2 regions of the Ruminococcus sp. NATIVEDY160 genome follow, and region 1 is predicted to be linked to the other one. Evidence: a T-box and tRNA genes for the amino acid it is inferred to sense, from the RefSeq annotation. Region 1 holds a T-box; the other holds one or more tRNA genes.
What was found. A T-box is a leader RNA that pairs with one kind of tRNA and senses whether it is charged. The one in region 1 lies ahead of pheS (phenylalanine--tRNA ligase subunit alpha), so its partner is inferred to be a tRNA-Phe.
Positions count from the first base shown of each region.

Region 2: it has a tRNA-Phe gene. The T-box ahead of pheS (phenylalanine--tRNA ligase subunit alpha) is inferred to sense a tRNA for this amino acid. The anticodon was not compared.

Region 1 covers NZ_CP162391.1:409,306-416,953, forward strand. Annotated here, with positions in the region: gene AB1I49_RS01955 (DUF1836 domain-containing protein) at 700-1,266, shown strand; gene AB1I49_RS01960 (prohibitin family protein) at 1,253-2,086, shown strand; gene AB1I49_RS01965 (DUF6440 family protein) at 2,086-2,271, shown strand; T-box leader at 2,424-2,641, shown strand; gene pheS (phenylalanine--tRNA ligase subunit alpha) at 2,700-3,755, shown strand; gene pheT (phenylalanine--tRNA ligase subunit beta) at 3,771-6,137, shown strand; gene AB1I49_RS01980 (IreB family regulatory phosphoprotein) at 6,253-6,498, shown strand; gene AB1I49_RS01985 (hypothetical protein) at 6,515-6,817, shown strand; gene AB1I49_RS01990 (hypothetical protein) at 6,889-7,626, opposite strand.
Region 2 covers NZ_CP162391.1:1,965,600-1,973,247, reverse strand. Annotated here, with positions in the region: gene AB1I49_RS09805 (NADH-dependent [FeFe] hydrogenase, group A6) at 1-1,302, shown strand, start outside; gene AB1I49_RS09800 (alanine/glycine:cation symporter family protein) at 1,447-2,865, shown strand; gene AB1I49_RS09795 (metallophosphoesterase) at 2,916-3,728, shown strand; tRNA gene AB1I49_RS09790 (tRNA-Val) at 3,835-3,910, shown strand; tRNA gene AB1I49_RS09785 (tRNA-Asp) at 3,916-3,992, shown strand; tRNA gene AB1I49_RS09780 (tRNA-Phe) at 3,998-4,073, shown strand; tRNA gene AB1I49_RS09775 (tRNA-Gly) at 4,081-4,156, shown strand; gene AB1I49_RS09770 (low molecular weight protein-tyrosine-phosphatase) at 4,373-4,834, shown strand; gene AB1I49_RS09765 (dockerin type I domain-containing protein) at 4,870-6,045, opposite strand; gene AB1I49_RS09760 (MFS transporter) at 6,195-7,355, opposite strand.

The DNA of each region.
Region 1 (7,648 bases):
TCGTTAATGTTAGCACATTTTAGATGTTTACAGACTACCACGTTACCTGCTGAAAACCGCATTAGAAAGGGAAAATTTGATATTCGTTAAGCTCCAAAGGGAGCCTTCCTGAGGAACTCCTAAGCGAAAGGCCGGGGGTTCGAATCCCTTCTGGGACGCCAAAAATACGATACCCAATCCGGGGTATCGTATTTTTTTACCATAATATTGTCCCGGAAGGGATTCGAAGGCGACCGTTAAGAAAACAGTCCGGCGGACTGTTTTTAGGGAGAGAGCAGATAAATGTTTATTGTTCGCACTGAACCGGTCAGGCGAGATTGCGCACTTCCAATTTGACCAACACCCTTCTGGGACGCCAAAAATACGATACCCAATCCGGGGTATCGTATTTTTTTACCATAATATTGTCCCGGAAGGGATTCGAAGGCGACCGTTAAGAAAACAGTCCGGCGGACTGTTTTTAGGGAGAGAGCAGATAAATGTTTATTGTTCGCACTGAACCGGTCAGGCGAGATTGCACACTTCCAATTTGACTAACACCCTTCTGGGACGCCAAAAATACGATACCCAATCCGGGGTATCGTATTTTTTTACCTTGGCGACCGCAGAATTTTTTCAAAAAGTCATAAGAAAGCTATTGACAGTCATATGAACCTGTGATATAATCATCTCAACGCATAAGAAAGGCGGGTGACTTTATTGCAGGCGTTTATACCCGGGACTACGCTCCCGTATGACGGTGACAAGGGAATGTTCTCAAAAATCCGTCCTCTGATACGCGCGACCGACGGTCTGACGCTCAGTCAGGTCTGTTCGATTACGGGACTTGAGGGCTCGACGATACAGAACTGGGTCAAGCGCGGGTTTGTTTCCCGCCCTGAGCAGAAGAAGTACCGCGAACGTCAGCTTGCGCGAATACTGCTGATCTCCTCGCTGCGCGACTGTATGCCGCTTGACAGGATAGGTACGCTGATGGCGCTTGTCAACGGAGACGCGAACGACACGGACGACGACATCATTTCAGAGGAGCAGATGTACGACTACCTCTGTGCGGTCATCGGCAGGGCAGAGGAGAAGCCATCGGACGATATTTCGGGACTGGTCGCGGAGATCACATCGGACTACACACCCATGCGCGGAGACGCGGCAGAGATTTTGCGTCAGGCGCTGACGGTGATGGCGCTCGCGTATATCGCGGGCAAGTACAAGCGCGAGGCAGACTTGCTCTTTGACATTATGAAGGAGAAAAACAATGGAGACCACTGAGAAGAAAAAAATTAATGTAAATATCAAGAAAATCATAATTCCCGCTGTGATTGTGCTGGCGGCGGTTATCGTCGCGCTTAACAGCTTTGTCGTTGTTGAGGCGGGTCACACAGGCGTTGTCGTCACTATGGGCGCGGTCAACGAGGGTGTGCTTCAGGAGGGTATCCACCTCAAGGCTCCCTTTGTTCAGGACGTTGTAAAGATTGACAACCGCATTCAGAAGCTCGAGGTAAACACCGAGGCGTTCTCTAAGGACTTGCAGAGCGTCAAGACGGTGCTCGCGATCAACTACCGCGTAGATACCTCAAAGAGCTACAGCATCTACAAGAACATCGGCGCGGACTATGAGAACGTGCTCGTAGTTCCTGCGGTAAACGAGGTGCTCAAGGCTATCACCGCGACCTACACCGCCGAGGAGAGCGTTACAAACCGCGCGCTGATTTCCGACGGACTGGTTGAGGGTCTGAACAAGAAGCTCAACGACATCGGTCTTTACGTGACCGACGTAAATATCATCGACTTTGATTTCTCCGAGGCGTTCATCACGGCGATCGAGGAGAAGCAGGTTGCTCAGCAGCAGCTTTTGAAGGCTGAAACCGAGAAGCAGACCAAGATCACGAACGCTCAGGCGGACGCCGAGGCTGTAAAGATCAAGGCTGACGCGGAGGCTTCGGCTAATGAAACGATTTCTAAGTCGCTGACCGACAACATTATTGAAAACAAGAAGATCGAAAAATGGAACGGCGAGCTGCCCCGTGTTGAAGGCGGCAGCGGCACGATTATCGACATCGGCGGAGTTGAAAAAGGAAGTGCAAACTGATGAAAGAGAAGAATGAAAGATTCGTTGAAAAGCTTACCGAAGGAAAGTCGCTCAGCGAGTTAGGCTCTAGAACCGTGCTTGTCGATACCGAAACGGGCGTTAACTATCTGTTTATCAAGAGCGGTTACAGCGGCGGCTTAACTCCGCTCTACAACGCCGACGGCTCGCTTGTGGTAACAAAGTAATTGCTTTATATGGAACCTTTGCCGAAGAATAGCCGAAGTAAGGTATAGCTGAGACATTTCCCGCGAAAATGTGCAGCGGAAATTAAATAAAACTTTTAGTACGCGATTTAAAACACTTGCAAATTACTTTGAATAGTGGTATTATGTTAAGAGATAACACGGCGACGGAGAGAGTAGCACGGAATTACCGTTCTGAAAGAGAGACGCGTCATCGGCTGAAAGCGCGTCATTGCGGCTCAGTGTGAAGTTCACTCCCGAGTGGTGAGGCTGAATTTGCAGTAAGCTTCAACGGCTTGCCCCGTTACAGGCACAACGAGTGTCCGAGCAATCGGAAATCAGGGTGGTACCACGGAAATTTTTCGTCCCTGTGCAGGAAACTGCACAGGGCTTTTTTCTGCATAATTACAAATATTATATAGGAGGAAATTATGGATAACAGAATTGATGTTCTCAGAGAAGAAATCAAGCAGAAGCTGAGCAGCGTCGGCGACCTTGCAGAGCTCGACAAGCTCAGGGTCGGCTATCTCGGCAAAAAGGGCAGCATCACAGCGCTGCTCAAGGGTATGAAGGATCTCACCAACGAGGAGAGAAAGACCTTCGGCGCGGAGGTCAATAAGCTCAAGGCGAACGCCGCCGAGCTGATCGACAAGAAGGTCGAGGAGCTCAACAGAAAAGCTATCGAGGCTGAAATCAACCTCATGCCTGTATTTGACGTTACAACTCCGCCCGAGCTTACACGCGGTTCTTATCACCCCGTAACTCTTTCGCAGCGTCAGTGCGAGGCTGTGTTCAAGTCAATGGGCTTCACCGTAGAGGATTACGCCGAGGTCGTAACCGACTACGAGTGCTTTGAGGCGGTAAATATTCCCAAGCACCACCCCGCGCGCGATATGCAGGACACCTACTATCTCGAGAACGGTCAGCTGCTCAAAACGCAGACCTCGGCGGCACAGAACGCGATTCTCAGAAAGTACGGCAAGAACCTCACCGAGAACGGCGTGCCGATCAAGGCGATTTTCCCGGGACGCTGCTTCCGCAACGAGGCGACCGACGCCTGCCACGAGAATACCTTCTTCCAGATGGAGGGTATGATGGTGGACAAGGATATCTCTATCTCGAACCTCATTTACTTTATGAAAACAATGCTCTCCGAGGTGTTCCAGCGCGACATCAAGGTTCGTCTCCGCCCGGGCTTTTTCCCGTTCGTAGAACCCGGCTTCGAGCTTGACATCAACTGCGAAATCTGCGGCGGAGAGGGCTGTCCCTCCTGCAAGCACAGCGGCTGGCTGGAGCTTTGTCCCTGCGGTATGATCCACCCGAACGTTCTGCGCGAGGGCGGCGTTGACCCCGAGAAGTACACAGGCTTCGCGTTTGGTCTCGGCCTTACGCGTCTTGCGATGATGAAGTACGGCGTCAAGGATATCCGCGACCTCAACAGCGGCAGCCTCAAGGCTCTGTCGCAGTTTACCGACGATGATAACTAAGGGAGGGTATAAGCTATGTTCCTGTCAATGAACTGGATTTCGGACTTCGTGGATTTCACAGGTCTTGATAAGGTGGATCTGATTCACCGTTTTTCGCTTTCTACCGCCGAGGTGGAGAACGAGATTTTCTATAAAGGCGCTGATCTGAGCGGCGTGGTCGTTGCGGAGATCAAGTCCGTCGAGAATCACCCCGACTCAAAGAAGCTCCATCTTCTCAAGGTCGACGCGGGCGAGCCCGAGCTGACCGATGTAGTATGCGGCGCGCCGAATGTACGCGTCGGCATGAAAACCGCTTTCGCCAAGGTCGGCGCAAAGCTCGGCGAGATCGAGATCGCACCGCGTCCTCTCGCGGGCTTTATGTCCTACGGAATGTGCTGCTCCGAGTCCGAAATCGGAATCAGCGACGACCATTCCGGCATCATGGAAATCACCGACGACGTGCCCAACGGCACCGATATCAAGGACGTTTACGAGATTGACGATATCATCTTTGAGGTTGACAACAAGTCTCTTACCAACCGTCCCGACCTCTGGGGGCACTACGGTATAGCGCGCGAGTTCGCCGCTCTCGCAGGAAGAGAGCTCAAGCCGCTCGATACCGCCGATCTTGAGGCTTACAACGAGCTTCAGGAGGTCGACCTCAAAATCGAGGATCCGCTCTGTCAGCGTTATTCCTGCCTGCAGGTTGAGAACATCGCGCGCAGCGTCAGCCCCGTCAACATGAGGATTCGTCTTTTCTACTGCGGAATGCGCGGTATCAACTTCCTCGCCGACCTCACAAACTACCTCATGCTCGAGATGGGTCAGCCCATGCACGCCTTCGATTCGCGCAAGGTCGGCAAGATCCGCATCAAGCGCTTTGATCAGCCCTTTGTTTTCCGGACTCTCGACGGCGTTGAGAGAAATATCGACGAGAACACCCTGATGATCTGCAATGATAATACTCCCGTCGCGATCGCCGGTATCATGGGCGGTCTGGATTCCGAAATCGTAGAGGATACCACCACCCTGACCCTCGAGTCCGCAACCTTTGACGCGGCTTCTATCCGCAAGTCGACAGTCCGTCTTGCTCACCGCACCGACGCTTCAATGCGCTACGAAAAGAGCCTAGACCCTGAGCTGACCGTTCCCGCAATCGCGCGTTTCCTCTATCTGCTCATGAAGTACGACGGCGGCGTAAAGGTTGTTTCCGCACTCACCGACGAGTACGCGTTCAGATATCCGCAGGTTGACCTTAGCTTTGACAAGAGCTTCGTCGACCGCTACACGGGCATTGAGATCGGCAACGACACCATCGTAAAGACTCTCACGAGTCTCGGATTTAAGGTCACCCTCGACGGAGACAAATTCGATGTTCTCGTTCCCTCATGGAGAGCGACAAAGGACGTTACAATGAACGCCGACATCATCGAGGAGATCACCCGTATCTACGGCTACGACAACTTCGAGATCAACACCACACGCTCGCCGCTCTATCCCGTGCGCGAGGACGTTGTGAAGAATAACGAGGACAGAATCAAGGATATGCTCGTCAAGCGTTACAGCCTGCACGAGGTTCATTCCTACATCTGGGCATACGCGGACGAGCAGAAGGCTCTCGGCATTCCCGTTGAGGAGAATGTCCGCCTGCTTAACGCAACCAACCCCAACATCGAAACTCTCCGCCGCTCGATGATCCCGACACAGCTCTGTCAGGTTAAGACGAACGTCGGTTACGCTCAGGACTTCGGCATCTTCGAGGTGGGCAGAGTGGTTGACGGCGTTGACGAGAACAACCTCTGCAAAGAGTACAAGAAGCTCGCGATCACCCTCTACAGCAAGACAAAGGACGTCCGCACGCTCTACTTTGAGCTCCGCGATATGCTAGCGACAATCGCAGACGACCTCAAGCATAAGGCTCTCGGCTACAAAATCGCTCAGGCAAAGCACAGCTACGAGCATCCCGTAAACCTCAACACCGTCCTGCTCGACGGCGAGGAGATCGGCACGATCGGCATCGTTCACCCGACTGTCGGCAAGAAGATCGACAAGAAAAGCAGTATCGTGTTCGCGGAGATCGACATGAACGCCTTCGCAGGCGTTGAGAACGCTTCGATCTGCTACGAGGAGCCGTCGAAGTTCCCGCCGATGGATTACGACATCAGCGTCGTGGTACCCGCGGGCGTGTTCTACGCAGACCTCGAGCACTGCTGGAAGAACGAGGGCAAGGGTATTCTGAAGAATACCAAGATTGTCGACACCTACGACACGGAGCTGTTCCACAGCATCACGATCCGCTTTGAGTTCTCTTCTGCCGAGCGTACACTCAGCTCGGGCGAGGTACAGGAGATCATGGATAAGATCATCTCAAATCTCAGGGAAATCAAGGTTACACTCAGATAAAAGCTATACGGGAGCGTCACGCGCTCCCGTTTTCTTTTAAAATGTATAAAAACACTTGCAATTTTTAGCCTTTTCCTGTATAATAATAGAATAGATAAACGGGAGGTGCTTCGGTATGTTAGAAAAGACGATGATTTTTTCCCTGGGCGATGAAAAGGACGATCAGATAAAAACAGGCCTCACAATCGTATATGACGCGCTGCGGCAGAAGGGTTACAATCCCATAAACCAGATTGTGGGTTATATCCTCAGCGAGGATCCCACCTACATCACTACCTACAATAACGCGCGCAACATCATCAGCGCGATTGACCGCGACGATCTGCTCGAAGCACTGGTTAAATCGTACCTCAATGTTTAAGAAAGGATGATGCCTTGTGGCAGAAGCTAAAGCGGCGAAGGAGTTTTCAACCTACAAGGGCAGACCTCTTGTCCGCTGCGGTGACGAAATCTATTACGGCAACATGGAAGAGCCGTATGTCGTCAGACTTCAGATCAAGTCAAAGAAGGAAGTCGGCGGAATCGAGGTAGCCGACAAGATTACGGTTCAGCTTATGGCTACAGACCCGTACCTTTTACCCCGTAAGGCGATTGTAAAGACCAGCGAGAAGCATGGCTTTTACCTTGCGATGGATATCGCCGATATCTGGCTCGGCAGAGCATTGGCGGGTAAAATGTAAGAGCCGTTTTGACGGCATTCACGCAAACAAAAAGAAGGAGCGCTTTGGCGCTCCTTTTTGCGTGTCCGGATTTAGTTTGACTTGAGATTTACGCTGTTTGTGTGTGCCGACGGACTGTACTGCATATCCTCGCGAACCACTCCGCTCTGGAAATAATCGCGCTGGTACTGATACGCGTCCTGATAGTTCTGCTGCAGTGTTTTGTCCTCCGTGTCAAAGCGTACGTCGGTGGGCTTGAAGTAGGTCAGGTACTTCTTCTCTCCGTTGAGCACGATCGAGCCCGCGGGATATTCGATGTCGCCGTTTGCCTCGGTGTCGGTTGCGTATACCGCGAAGAGCAGACCCATGCTGTCGAAGCCGTACTTCTCGATTCCGTTGATAAGGTTCGACGCCTCGTAGAACTCAAAGTAAAAGCCTCTGTTTGAGTTTCCGTTCTTGCAGTAGACCTTGTTCTGCCACTCGGGCACGGTAAAGTTGATTCCGAGGGTTGCGCTGGCACAGGTCGGGGTGGTTACAAGGTAGAAGCCGCCGTCAAGCTGAGAAGGATATTCCGAAGTGTTCGAGCTTTCCTCGGGCTTCCGGGTCGTTGCAGCCGGAGCTTCGGTCTGCTTTGCGACTGTCGGTGGTTCTGTGGTTGCCGCCTGAGTCGTTGCGGGAGCAGTTGTTGCCGCAACGGTCGTCACAGGCGCGGTACTCGGCTCGTTCTTGCCGAAGGGGAGAAGGCTTTTGATGATATTGCAGCCCGAGAACGCGGTAACAGCGGTCGCGGCGGCGATTGTAAGCGCAATTGCGGCAGTTAGCTTTTTCATATGTACATCTCCTTTGTCATTT
Region 2 (7,648 bases), 870 kb from region 1:
AACAAGTGCATTCTCTGTCGTCGCTGCGTAGCGGCTTGCAAGCAGCAGTATGTATCCGTTATCGGCGCGAACAACCGCGGCTTCGACACCGTTATCAGCTGCGCGTTCGAGCAGGATCTCAACAACGTAGCTTGCGTAAGCTGCGGCCAGTGCACCGTAGTCTGCCCGACAGGCGCGCTTGTTGAGCGCGACGATACCGACAAGGTATTCGAGGCTATTGCGGATCCCACAAAGCACGTTGTAGTCCACACCGCTCCCTCCATCAGAGCGACCCTCGGCGAGTGCTTCGATATGCCTATCGGCACCAACGTAAAGGGCAAGATGGTTGCGGCTCTCAAGATGCTCGGCTTCGACAAGGTATTCGACACCAACTTCGGCGCTGACCTCACCATCATGGAAGAGGGCACCGAGTTTATCCAGCGCGTACAGAACGGCGGTACTCTCCCGATGATCACCTCCTGCTCACCCGGCTGGGTCAAGTTCTGCGAACACTACTATCCCGACCTCATTCCGCACCTCTCCACCTGCAAGTCACCCCAGCAGATGCAGGGCGCTATGATCAAGTCCTACTACGCCGAGAAGGCGGGCATCGATCCCAAGGACATCGTTGTTGTATCGGTAATGCCCTGCGTAGCCAAGAAGTTCGAGATCAAGCGTGACGACCAGGGTCGTGACGGCATGCAGGATAACGATATCTCAATCTCCACCCGTGAGCTTGCCAAGATGATCAAGAAGGCTGGCATTCAGTTCACCTCACTTCCCGACGAGGACTTCGATCCCATCATGGCTATCGGTTCCGGCGCCGGCACAATCTTCGGCGCTACAGGCGGCGTTATGGAGGCTGCCCTCCGTACTGTTGCCGACAAGCTGACAGGCGAGGATCTCAAGACTATCGATTACACAGAGGTTCGCGGTACCGACGATATCAAGGAAGCTACCTACGATGTAGCTGGTATGCAGGTCAAGGTTGCTGTTACTTCAGGTCTGAAGAACGCTGCCAAGCTGCTCGACGAGATCCGCGCGGGCAAGTCTCCCTATCAGTTCATCGAGGTTATGTGCTGTCCCGGCGGCTGCGTAAACGGCGGCGGTCAGCCCATTCAGCCCGGTCATGTGAGAAACTTCACAGACCTCAAGGCTCTCCGTGCAAAGGCACTCTACGAGGACGACCTCAGTCTGCCTTACAGAAAGTCACACGATAACCCCGAGATCAAGGCTATCTACGACGAGTACCTCGGCGAGCCCGGCTCACACCTTGCTCACGAGCTGCTCCACACCTCTTACGTTGAGAGAAAGAAAAACTGATTTCAGGTCAAATACACACAAAGGCTGTCTCGAAAGGGGCAGCCTTTTGTTGTCTTTATTTACGAAAAATTCGGAAAAATGCTTGCCAAACTGTACGGTTTTAAGGTATAATAATAGTAAAACTGTAAAAAAGGGGAAAAGAATATGCTGGACGCTATTATGAATTTTTTCAATTCCGTGGATGACGTAATGTACTATCCGATCCTCATCATTGTACTTGCCGCGGCGGGACTGCTCTTTACCTTCCGCACCCGTTTTGCGCAGATCCGCCTGTTCGGTACCGCCTGCAAGCTGATTATGGAAAAGCCCTCGGGCGAACAGAAGGTATCCTCCTTCCAGGCGCTGATGGTATCCACCGCCTCGCGCGTAGGTACGGGCAACATCGTCGGCGTCGCGACCGCTATCACGATCGGCGGACCCGGCGCATGCTTCTGGATGTGGCTGATGTGTATTATCGGCGCGTCCTCTGCGTTCATCGAGAGTACGCTCGCCCAGATCTTCAAGCGCAAAAACCCCGACGGCTCCTGCTACGGCGGCCCTGCGTACTACATTGAGCGCATTGCGAAGAAGGGCATTCTCTCGGGGGTATTCTGCGTTTTCCTCATCGCGACCTACGCCTTTGGCTTCAACCTGCTCTGCTCCTACAATTTACAGTCGTCCTTTGAGATCTATGATTTCTACGACAAGACATGGACTCCGGTTATTATCGGCGCGATCATCGCCCTGCTCGTCGGCTTCTGTCTGTTCGGCGGCGGCAAGCGCATCATCGGCATCACCGAGAAGTTGGTACCCTTCATGGGCATCGGCTATGTTCTCGTTTCCCTTATTGTAATCTTCACCCACATCGGCAACATTCCCCAGACCTTTTCCTCGATATTCAGCGACGCATTCAACTTCAAGGCTATCTTCGGCGGTCTGAGCGGTTCCTGCCTTGTCTACGGCATTAAGCGCGGCCTGTACTCAAACGAGGCAGGCGTAGGTTCGGCGCCTAACGCTTCCGCGTCCGCCGACGTTACCCACCCAGTAAAGCAGGGCCTTGTCCAGACTGTTTCCGTTTACATCGATACCATGCTTCTCTGCACTGCTACCGCGCTCATGTGCCTCAGCTCGGGCGTTAAGTACAGCCCTGAATTAAACGGCGCGACCTACGTTCAGAACGCGGTATCGACGATTTTCGGCGATTTCGGGCCGATTTTCATAACCATAGCGATGGTAATGTTCGCGTTCACGACCCTTATCGGCAACCTCTACTATGTCGACAACGCCCTGATTTACCTTAACAAAAAGAGAATGCCGTCAAAGGTTTTCATGAGAATTTTCTATGCCTTTTGTGTGCTTATCGTCTTTGTCGGCGCGCTCATTCCGATGAACTTCGCGTGGACAATGGCGGACATCACCATGGGCGGAATGACGCTGATCAACATTCCCGTCTGCGCAGCTCTCTCGGGAATCGCTGTCAAGGCATTGCGCGACTTCGAGTCACAGCGCAAAAAGCGCCTCAATCCGCATTTCCGCGCTACGGATATCGGACTGAAGGAAAGCGAAGTCAGCTTCTGGAAATAAGAATATTTCAGATTATCAGGCAATAAATTATACGGAGGTGAGGAACGCGTATGTCGAAGCCTGTTGTAACAGAGTACGAGGTGTTTTCAGAGCGTATCAGAAAGCCGCTAAAGATCGCTTTGGTTACGGATTTGCACGAGCGCCGCGCCATTGACATACTGAATCTGCTGCGCGCTCAGAACCCCGATTTAACGGTCGTTGCGGGCGATACGCTCGAGCGTTACCGTGAGAGATATCAGTCGACGGTAAAAAGGCGGTTCAATCCGATCCGCTGGCTGATTGTAAATATAATTTACTACGTCAACTTATTTTTCATGCTTCTGCGCCCTAAGCGAAGTAAGCCCGACACCAAAAACGCATATTCATTCCTGCGTCAGGCGGCGGACATCGCGCCCGTGTTTCTCAGTCTGGGCAATCACGAGGAAGAGCTTATGTGTGAGGACAGGGAGTTTTTCCGGAACAACGGGATTCACTGCCTGGACAACGAGGAAGCCGAGGCTGTGGTCAACAGTAACTTTATGCTGATCGGCGGCCTTTCGGACGAATATGACGAGGAGTGGCTGAGCAGCTTCGCACAAAAAGACGAGCTCAGGCTGCTGCTCTGTCACAATCCGAACTATTACGAAACGCTGAAAATAAACGACACGGATATCGATTTGATTGTGTCAGGACACAACCACGGCGGACAAATCCGCATTTTCAGCATGGGCGTCGCGGGTGCGGGCGGAAAGCTGTTCCCGAAGTACGACAAGGGTATTTATGACGGACGTATGGTTGTATCTGCGGGCTGTTCGAATACTGCGGCGATACCGCGCATCAACAATCCGCGCGAGCTGGTAATCATTCACCTGAAAAAAAGATAATCCGAAATTTTTACAAAAAAGGTATTGACTTTACAGCGGTTTTGTGATATCATAATATACGTCGCTGAGAGATAAAGCGAAAGCTGAGGCGACAAAGGCATTAGTTGGGAGTTTAGCTCAGCTGGGAGAGCATCTGCCTTACAAGCAGAGGGTCACAGGTTCGAGCCCTGTAACTCCCACCAATAATGGCCCGGTAGTTCAGTTGGTTAGAACGCTAGCCTGTCACGCTAGAGGTCGACGGTTCGAGCCCGTTCCGGGTCGCCAAATTTGCCTCTGTAGCTCAGTTGGTAGAGCAGGGGACTGAAAATCCCCGTGTCGATGGTTCGATTCCGTCCGGAGGCACCATAAATATGCGGATGTAGCTCATCTGGTAGAGCGCCACCTTGCCAAGGTGGAGGTAGCGGGTTCGAGCCCCGTCATCCGCTCCATTGAAAAAAGAGAGTACCAAAGGTGCTCTCTTTTTTCAATTCAGTAAACAGGCAAGAAGATGACGGGGCTCGAAGGCGAGCGGCGGGAAGCCCCGCAGGCGAATCGCGAGAGAGCAGATGATAGTTCTCCGTGAGCACTGAACCACGCAGGCGAGATGAAGTGTGCTTCGCACATTTTTGGGAACACTTCGCAATTATCTACAGACGGTGATTAATATGACAAAAGTAATGTTTATCTGCCACGGCAACATCTGTCGCAGTCCTATGGCGGAGTTTATTCTTAAAGATATGGTAAAAAAGCGCGGAATCGCGGACGATTTCGTGATTGAGTCCTCAGCCACAAGCACCGAGGAAATCTGGGGCGATGTCGGCAATCCTGTCTATCCTCCCGCGCAGCGTGAGCTTGCTTCCCATGGAATTTCCTGCGGCGACAAGCGCGCTGTTCAGCTCACAAAGAGCGACTACGCGCGCTACGATTATCTCCTCTGCATGGACAAGATGAATCTACGCAACGCGCAGCGTATTCTCGGCGCGGATAAGGATAACAAGCTGCGCCTGCTTTTGTCCTTCGCCGACGGAGGAAGTATCGCCGACCCGTGGTACTGTGGAAACTTTGACCGCACCTATTCGGATATCGTACGAGGCTGCGAGGGCTTTCTTGAATATCTCGGATACTAAATAACAAGCCTGCTCATTCAAATGAAGAGCAGGCTTTATTTTTTTGCTATTAACAATATGTCGCGGTTGTCAACCTGTCCGTCGCGGTTGAAATCAGCCGCCTTCAGAAATACGCCGCTCAGCTGACTGTCGCCGATTTGAAGCCGCATCAATTCCTTAACGTCGCGGCTGCTGAGAGTACCGCTGCCGTCGACATCGCCGAGTACGATGACCGACAGCGAGTCTGTGCTGTAGCCTGTGCAGACAGTGCGACCCGTCACAGCGTTTCCGTTTTTGTTGTAAACCGTCTTTATTTCAGGATACATATTCTTGAGCTGTTCAACGGTAGTGCCGGCGCTGAGAAAAATATCCGAGCCCTCGCGCGACAGATGTGATTCAGACTGAGCGGTGTCCTGTGTATCATCAGTGACCGTACAGGTGTAATCGCTGTTGAGCAGGTAAATCAAGCCGTCAGCCGAAGTCATCAGAAGTCCCGAATCGGATTTAATGGCTCCGTTTTTGCCCATAGCGGCGAAACGCGTTCCGCAGTAAACAGTGCTTCCGTTTGAAAGAGAAATCAACTGTCCGTCGGAATAAATATATCCTTCGCCCGCATCGGAAATATTCGCGTCATATGTTGTTTTAGCGCAGTAGACAGCGTTGCTTCTGCCAAGACGGTAAAGCTCGCCGTTCCCCGCAATAGCATAGGCGCTGCTGCCGTTTGAAAACAGCCTTTCACAGCCGCGCGGAAGGGAATAGGAACAATTCTTGTTGCCGTTCAAGTCAAAGCCTGTTACCCCGCGGTAGATGCCGTTTAGCGAGAGGAGAAAGATACCGTTTTCGCTAGCCGCAATGCTTTGCGGGTCGATCTCGGAGTCGGAATGAATATCAAAAACGGAATAGTCGCCGCTGTCGGCATTCAGACGGATAACGCTGTAGTCAGTATTTGAAACGGCGAACAGAGCGTAGGTGAAGCGGCCGCTGTGAGTTACGGCATAGATCGCGCCGCTGACATTAACTCTGCTCGTGAGGCAGTCGCCCGATATGCGCGACGAAATCACTGTGGTACCTGTATAGCCGTAAAAATACGCAGCGCTGTTGCCGCAGGCAAAAATCCTTTTGCACGTGCTCAGCTCGCCCAGATCAAAAACAGCCGCCCGAACAGGTGTGCCAAGCGAAAAAAACGCGCAGAAAAAGCCACACAGCAGAATGGATAAAGCTCTTTTGCACATGGCGCACACCTCGTAATACAGACGGCGTAAGTGAGATATTTACTGAACAGGTACGGTAAAAATGATTATCAAAAATCTTTATATTTTTATTATACATGATTCGACAAAAATTTCAATACCCGTATAAACAGCCGGATGAAAAAAACGCATTACGATTGCTTTATCTGTTCACCTGTTTCGTAGCCGTCAGCCTCGGCGACGTCGGCGACGATCGACTGCGGGATAATGCCCAGCAGAGCCATCGGGAAAGCCGCGATAACGCAGATAAGCACGCCGTAAACAATACCGGGGATAACGGTCACGCCGATCACTCCGATCGAGCCCGCGATAACATAGGCGAGAGCCAAGCCGAGGAAGCCCGTGATAACGAGCTTTTTCTTGCCGAACTTCTTTACGAGCTTCGGAACTATCGGATAAAACGCCGCGGAAAGCACTGTCATTCCGCCGAGGAAAATCATGGTAAACGACTCGTCAAGCTTCATGGAAACCTTTACGAAGAAGGGCAGACCCGTCTGGAACAATGTCAGACCGACCCAGTACATGATATCGGAAAATACAAAGGTGCGGAAGCTGCCGTTTCTGAAGGTCGCGCCGAGCGACTTGAACATATTGGAATTCGACGGCTTTGTATCAACAAATTCCTTTTCCTTGAGGAAGAAGGTGGGGATAAGCATACAAACGCAGGAAATAACCGCCAGAATGATAAAGCAGATGCGGTAGCTCCACGCAAAGCCTACGCTTCCGCGCAGCATTCCCACGAAAACAAAGGGCGTATAGGCGAGCATGGTTCCCGCGAAGAACGAGAGCGAGATAGCTGTGGAGATGTACATACGGTCGTCATGGGTTTTTCCGAATTCCGAGATAAGCGCGTTGTACGGAGTGCAGTACATCGTCATAAACAGGTAGAACAGTACGATGAATACGGAAATCCATGCCACGTTCCACGAGCTGATTTCTTCCACAGGCGCGCAAAACAGCAGAACGGTTACGATCGAAAGCGGAACCGCCGCGTACTGCATAAAAGGAATACGTCTGCCGCGTTTGTTCTTGCTTCTGTCCGAAAGCGAAGCGATAAGCGGGTCGGTTACCGCGTCAAATACTCTCGATAACGCCGTGATAAGACCGAGTACCGTCAGGGATCCGCCGATGATCAAGCCGGGCATAATGTACTGAATCGCACCTCCGGCTATATCGTTTTGAGTCGGAAGATAGAATGTGACGAACCACGCGCTGATAATACCGCTGAGTGTTGACCAGCCGAGCTGACCGACCGCAAAAATCCTCATTTGTCCTTTTGTTAACCGTTTCATTTTTGCCCTCCCGAGTATTTTGATTTTAGTTTTGTCATTGTGCTTTTGCGTAAATGCTATTGTATCAACAAAAATATTCCACAATAGTACTGATAGTATAGATATTATAACTATAAATCAATCTTAACATAAGCTGACAAAAAAGCAATATATTTATGCTGATTGGGCTGAAATGATTGCAAATCAAAATGCTCGTTGACAATATCGGAGGTATGAGGTATAATATTACGGAAGAAAAATAAAAACGCGCCCGTGGCGGAACTGGTCGCGTTGTGAGCGCCGCCTGTGGCGGA